Regions from separate parts of the Glutamicibacter sp. NPDC127525 genome, predicted to be linked through region 2. Evidence: predicted binding sites of a transcription regulator. Region 2 holds the regulator's gene; the other holds the start of a gene.
The links. Region 2 encodes HspR, which represses chaperone genes until heat shock. Its sites were predicted from a motif close to AAGTTGAGTCNNNNNGACTCAACTT; they were not measured.

Region 1: ACFVHU_RS11470 (ATP-dependent Clp protease ATP-binding subunit) is a predicted target of HspR. The motif match lies at 2,005-2,029, and genes of this name have one in related genera.

The regions. Positions count from the first base shown of each region.
Region 1 is NZ_JBHXVN010000004.1:236,522-239,931, reverse strand. It holds gene ACFVHU_RS11470 (ATP-dependent Clp protease ATP-binding subunit) at 1-1,987, opposite strand, end outside; gene ACFVHU_RS11465 (response regulator transcription factor) at 2,117-2,791, opposite strand; gene ACFVHU_RS11460 (sensor histidine kinase) at 3,105-3,410, shown strand, end outside.
Region 2 is NZ_JBHXVN010000001.1:1,188,992-1,192,401, reverse strand. It holds gene ACFVHU_RS05615 (nucleotide exchange factor GrpE) at 2-583, shown strand; gene ACFVHU_RS05610 (DnaJ C-terminal domain-containing protein) at 669-1,643, shown strand; gene ACFVHU_RS05605 (heat shock protein transcriptional repressor HspR) at 1,757-2,185, shown strand; gene ACFVHU_RS05600 (GNAT family N-acetyltransferase) at 2,182-2,808, opposite strand; gene trmB (tRNA (guanosine(46)-N7)-methyltransferase TrmB) at 2,859-3,410, opposite strand, start outside.

The sequences.
Region 1 (3,410 bases), on a different contig from region 2:
CGTCATCGAGTACCTGCAGCAGCACGTTGAACACGTCCGGGTGAGCCTTCTCGATTTCATCGAGCAGCACGACCGAATACGGGTTGCGGCGGATCTTCTCGGTCAGCTGGCCGGGCTCGTCATGGCCGATGTACCCCGGAGGTGCTCCGATCAGGCGCGCCACGGTGTGCTTCTCACCGTATTCGCTCATATCGACTCGAACCAGCGATTCAGCCGAACCGAAGAGGTTTGCAGCCAGGGCCTTGGCCAGTTCGGTCTTTCCGACGCCGGTGGGACCCAGGAAAAGGAACGAGCCGATGGGGCGACCTGCTGGCGACATTCCGGTACGGTTGCGACGCACGGCGCGTGCCACAGCGGCAACGGCATCGTGCTGGCCGATGACCGAAGCATGCAGGGAATCTTCCAGCGAAGCCAAGCGTGCCTTGTCATCTCCCGAGATGCGCGAGGTGGGGATGCCGGTGGATCGGGAGATCACTTCCGAAATCTGCTTCTCATCCACTACCCGGGTGACCCCTGCATCGCCGGCCTCCTCAGCAGCCTTGATGCGCGCGGTCATCTCCACGATGTGGTCACGCCATGCGCCAGCTTCTTCGAATCGTTCCTCGCCGATAGCGCGTGACTTCTCACGCTCGGCGTCTACCAATTCGGCACGCAGGGACTGCACATCCTCGGCATCTCCGGCAGCGATGGACCGCCGGGCACCGGCGATATCGATCAAGTCGATGGCCTTGTCAGGAAGCTGGCGGTCGTTCAGGTAGCGGGCAGAGAGCGTCACCGCGGCCTTGAGCGCTTCGGGGGTGTACTGCACCTGGTGGTGATCCTCGTAGGATTCGCGCAGGCCGTCCACAATGGCCAGTGCCGTTTCCTCCGACGGCTCGGCGACAGTAACCTTGCCGAAGCGCCGAGCCAGCGCGCTGTCCTTCTCCACCTTGCGGAACTCATCGAGCGTAGTGGCGCCGATCATGTGCAGCTCGCCACGCGCCAAACGCGGCTTGAGGATATTTGCGGCGTCCATATTGCCGGACTCGCCAGAGCCTGCACCGACCAGCAGATGCATCTCATCGATGAATATCAGCACCTGCCCTTCGGCTGCGGCTACCTCGTCGAGCAGGCCGGTGAGCCGCTGCTCGAAATCTCCGCGGTAGCGGGTTCCGGCGAGCATGCCCGGAAGATCAATGGAGATCAAGGCCGCATTGCGCAGTTGGGCTGGTACCTGGTCATCGATGATGGCGCGGGCCAGGCCTTCGGCAATGGCGGTCTTGCCCACGCCGGCCTCGCCAATCAGCACAGGGTTGTTCTTGGTGCGACGGGCCAGGATTTCAATAACCTGATCCAGTTCCTCCTTGCGTCCGATCACCGGATCAATCTGGCCGTCGGAGGCCAGCAGGGTCAGATCGGTTCCGTAGCGTTCGAGCATGGACACGTCGGACTCGGAATCGGACTGGTTCTGGGTATCGTTTTGGCCACGCTGGGCCTGCTCCATGGCGGCTTGCTGCAAGGACTGGCCGGTGATGCCGTGCTGCGCCAGGAGCTGGCTGACCGGAGATTCCGGGTTGAAAACGAAGGCCAGGAAAAGATGATCAGGATCGATGTAGGTCGAACCGTAGTTACGAGCAACCTGATAGGCGTCAAAGAGGCTGCGCTGAGCTGCCGACGATAGGTGGGATGGTTTCTCGCCCTTCTCCTGGGACTTGGGCATGCGCGCGATGGCATCTGCACTCAAAGCCTCGATGTCGATACCCATGGCGGTCAGGTGCTCGCCGACTGGTTCGGTGCGCAGCAGAGCCATCAGGAGGTGCAGGGAATCAATCTCGTCGTGGCCATGCTCCTGGGAAATCGCTGCCGCGGTGGCTACCGCTTCGTGGGTGCGGGCGGAAAGCAGGCGCGTGAGGTCGATGGGACGTGCTGCCTGGGCACGTGAAGACAGGAATCGAGAGAGGAATTCCTCAAACGAGCCATCTGACGGTGCGCCGAAAAATGCTGGCAAGTGAGCCTCCTAATAGAAACTTGAGCGGTCTATGCTCATGTTCAACGCATATGGCGCGCAGATATTCCCGAACCAGCCGGGCAAGGTGTCAAAGAGGTTGACTTCACACTAATAGCTGGAAAGCAGGCGCTAGTCTTTCGGGATTTCGATAAGGCCCATACGCGCGGCCGCAACCAGGGCCTGGACCCGATCGCGAACATTCAGCTTAACGAAAATCTTCGCCATATGGGTTTTAACCGTGGTTTCGGAAATAGTCAGAGTTCTTGAAATCTCGGTATTGTTTAGCCCGCGTGCGAGCAGTTTTAGAATCTCGAATTCCCGATTGGTAATTCCCAAGTCATAGGCCAGTTCTTGAATGTCTTGGGAATTATCCCGGTAAGCTTCGCGAACCGCAGAAACTAGATCAGAAGAAACCGACGGGGAAATGGCTGCAGTTCCTTGGTGAACGGCATGGATCGCATGAATAATTTCATCTGGTTCAGAGTCTTTTACCAAGTATCCGCTGGCCCCAGCGGTCAGTACCGGAACCAGATAGTCGTCCGAAGAAAAGGCGGTAATGGCAAGCACTGAGGGGCTGTCTTCGGCAGATTTGATTGCTTTAGTAGCGCTAACCCCGTCCATTATCGGCATCTGCAAATCCATGAGCACAACGTCCACTTGATTGCCGCTGCAATACTCGACGGCGGCCTGTCCATTTTCAACAGAATTAACCGTTACAATTCCGGGGTCTGTTGCTAGGATTGTGCCCAACGCATGCCGAATTAGAGGTTCATCATCGACAATAAGGACCTTTATTTGTTCCATCTGATTCCTCTGATTCGATGCGGGTGGCCTCATGTTGGCCTGTTCACCTGAAAGTATATAAGTTGATCTGATGTGGAGTTTGTTATGAAGGGTTTGAAAATGCTGGCCGTAGCAGCATTAGTTCTGGCACCATTGACCGCCGTGGCAGCTCCTGCATCTGCCGCGAGCTCTCCAGCCTCCAGCAGTGGCAACGTTGCTACTCCTGCTGGCTTTGGCTCAGCCTTCTCGGAGTGGTTCTGCAAACGCTACGGCGTCGCCTGCCCATAACGCGGTTTATTTGACTTGATCATCTGAGCCGGGAATTATTCGGCATATGAATGGACGACTAAAGGACACCCTGACCAAGCTCTTCGCTGGTCGGGGTGTCATTGTTTGGACTGGTATTGCGGTTCTGATCGCGGTTTCCAGTAGCGAGTTCGTGACTCTGCTGGAAGACGGATTTAGTGGTTCGTCGGATATTTCGGTTCGAGGCGCGTTGCTCGGCGTTGGACTGTGCGCAATTCTTGTGCTTGGTCTTCGCTGGGTTGCCGTATCCGTCGGATTGTTTGTGGCAGTTGCCTATTTCTTCCTCACGGACGGCGCCTTGTTCTTCTGGACTGTCGTTTCATTCATGATTTTT
Region 2 (3,410 bases):
TATGTCCGAGGCAAAGGACCAGAACGAGAACTCCGGCCAGGAGCCGGAGAACCAGCCAGAGGCCGCCAACGAGCAGCCAACCGCTGACGCCCTGGGTCAGGCCGAGGCGATCCTGAACGAAGCTGCTGCTGGCGCTGAAGCCGATTCGGCGCAGCCGGAAGAGGCCGGTGCGGTGGAAACCGAACTGCGCAACGACCTGCTGCGCCTGCAGGCCGAATACGTCAACTACCGCAAGCGCGTGGAACGCGACCGGGCCGTAGCGCGTGAAAACGCCGTGCAGTCAGTGCTCAACACCCTGCTTCCGGTGCTTGACGACATCGATGCGGCGCGAGCCCACGGCGACCTCGCCGACGGCCCGTTCGCATCGATCGCCAACAAGCTGGATGGAATTCTGGCTCAGCATGGCCTGGAGCGCATCAACGAGGCCGGCGTGGAATTCGACCCGAACATCCACGAAGCCCTGCTTCGCCAGGCTGTTGACGAGATTCCAGCCGACCACGTGGGACAGGTGCTGCGCACCGGTTACCGCAAGGGAACCATCATCCTGCGTGCAGCTCAGGTGCTGGTAGCAACCGGCGAATAGCCACGAATAGCACAATCGATACTGCCCACTGCCGAGTCTTCGACAGTGGGCAGTGTCGAATTGGCACTGAAAGGATGGGGCCCTGATGGCAAGTCAGGACTGGATCGAAAAAGACTTTTACGCCATTCTGGGCGTCTCCAAGGACGCCAGCGAGGCGGACATCAAGAAGGCGTACCGCAAGCTTGCGCGCAAGTACCACCCGGATACCAACCAGGGTGATGCGGCCGCTGAAAAGAAATTCAAGGACATCTCCGAAGCCAACTCGGTGCTTTCGGACAAGGAAGAGCGCGAGCAGTACGACGCGATCCGCGCCATGGGCGGCGGAGCGCGATTCTCTGCTGGTGGCGGACCGGGCGGCCCCGGCGGGCAAGCCGGCTTCGAGGACATCTTCTCCAACCTCTTCGGAGGCGGCGGAGCGGGCCCACGTGGCCGCGGCGGGCAGCCGGACTTCTCCGACCTCTTCGGTGGTGGCGGCGGTTTCGGTGGCGGCGGCTTCGGCCAGAGCGCACCACCGCGCAAGGGTGCTGACCGCACGGCGAGCACCACGATTTCCTTCTCCGGATCAATTAAGGGCACCACCATTGGCCTGCGCGAGCAGAATGGCGAGGTCATTGACGTGCGCATACCGGCGGGCATCAAGGATGGCCAGTCGGTGCGCGTGCGCGGCAAGGGCCAGCCTGGTGCTGCCGGCAACGGCGACCTGCTGGTCAAGGTCAAGGTCAGCGAGCACCCGTTCTTCAAGCGCGAAGAGAACAACATCCGCATCCACGTGCCGGTGACCTTCGCTGAAGCGGTGCTTGGAGCAAAGATCCACGTACCGACCCTGGACGGGGATTCCGTTGCGGTGAAGGTTCCCGCTGGATCCAACTCCGGGCGCACCTTGCGTCTGAAGGGCCGCGGCGTGAAGACCTCCAAGGCCACCGGCGATCTGCTGATCGTCCTGGATGTCGCGATTCCGCAGAACCTCTCGGATGCTGCAAAGAAGGCCGTGGAGGACTTCGCATCAGCCACCGAGGGCGAGGATCCACGAGTGGATTTGGCTGCCAAAGCCAAGCTCTGAACCCAATAGGCTGTCTTCCCTGCCCCGTCATCGAATTGGCTGGGCAGGGAAGATAGACTCGAAGGCAATAGGGACCGAATCCAAGGTCCTTGTAGAAAGGTGGTAGAAGCAACGTGAACGGGGAGTACCTGCGACCTGTCTTCGTCATTTCCGTCGCCGCGCAACTTGCAGACATGCATCCGCAGACGCTGCGCCAGTATGACCGCATTGGTTTGGTTTCGCCCAGCCGCCAGAGCGGAAAGCAACGCCGCTACTCGCAGCGCGACGTATCACTGTTGCGCCAGGTGCAGGCCCTGAGCAAGGAAGGCGTCTCGCTCGAGGGCATCAAGCGCATCCTGGACCTGCAAGATCAAGTCGCCTATCTGCAAACCGAAGTCAATGGGCTTCGCCAAGAACTTTCCGCCGTACGCCAGGGCCAATCTCGCATCTTCGCTGCGGGCACCGCTGGAGGCGACATCGTTTCGTTGGCTAGGGGCATGCGCCCTGAACGCCGTGAACCGACCGTGACGCTGTTTACCGCGCGCCGCGCTATCGGACGCTAGATCCGTCCGTGCCGGGCCAAGCGCGCTTCCAATTGGGTGCGCACGGCAGGCCATTCGTGCGGGAGTATTGAGAACATCACCGTATCGCGCAGGGTGCCGCTCTTTGGATCATATTTGTGATTGCGCAGCACGCCATCCTGCTTGGCGCCGAGCCGTGCAATCGCGGCGCGTGAAGCGGCATTGTGCCAGTGCGTGCAGAAAGCCACTGAATAGCAATCCAGTTCCTCGAAAGCCCGGCGCAGCAGCATGAACTTGGCAGCTGGATTGATCCCGGTGCCTTGGGCTGGCATGGCCAGGAACGTTGAGCCGATTTCCACGCGGTGATTTGCCGCGTCGATATTCAAGTAAGTCGTGGCCCCCACCGCTTTGCCGGTGGACAGGTCGATGATCGCAAAGGGAGCCATCTCGCCAGTTTCCTGCAATGCCAAGCGGCGCTGGATATCCAAGCGCATGGATTCGGCCGATGGAGTGGTGGCAAACCACGCTTCATCCAACTGGCCGTTGGCTGCGAGCTGGATCAGATCCGGGGCGTGGTCCATTGACAATTGTTCTAGCCGCACCCCGGCATAGTCCATTCTCGGAGCTTGGGCGTAGTGCAGACTTTGCGCAGAAGAAGAGGCCATGGAATCCATCCTATGGATTCCATGGCCTCTTCAATGCTTTATTTCGGCGACTAGCCGATGCGGGTGTACGCCAGATCGAAGACCAGACGACCAGCCTTGAGCGCCTTGCCTTCGAAGCTGGTCAGGATCCGGCGCTCGAAACGCGGGGCCCAGCCACCCTGGGCATCGGTGAATTCTGGCTCGGGGTCGAAGCCTTCCATGCCCTCGCGGCGCACCTTGGTCAGGTTGCTCTCAGTGCCGGACAGATTGCCATGATGCTGGTTCTCGAAGTCCGGATGGGCTTCGAGGACTTCGCGCATTTGCTCGGCGTAGTTGGACCAGTCGGTGGCCAAGCGCAGGGTGCCTCCCGGCTTGAGCACGCGGGAGACCTTGTCCAGGAACGAGGCCTTGATCAGGCGACGCTTATGGTGGCGCGGCTTGTGCCATGGATCTGAGAAGAAGATCCAGATCTCATCGGCGCTGTTCTCGTCCAGCATGACATCCAGAACCTCTGGGGCATTGGCCTGCACTGCGCGGACGTTGGTGATGCCGAAAGACTCGACCTTCAGCATCAGCTGGGCCAGGCCCGGACGGTAGACCTCAACGGCGAGGTAGTTGCGCTC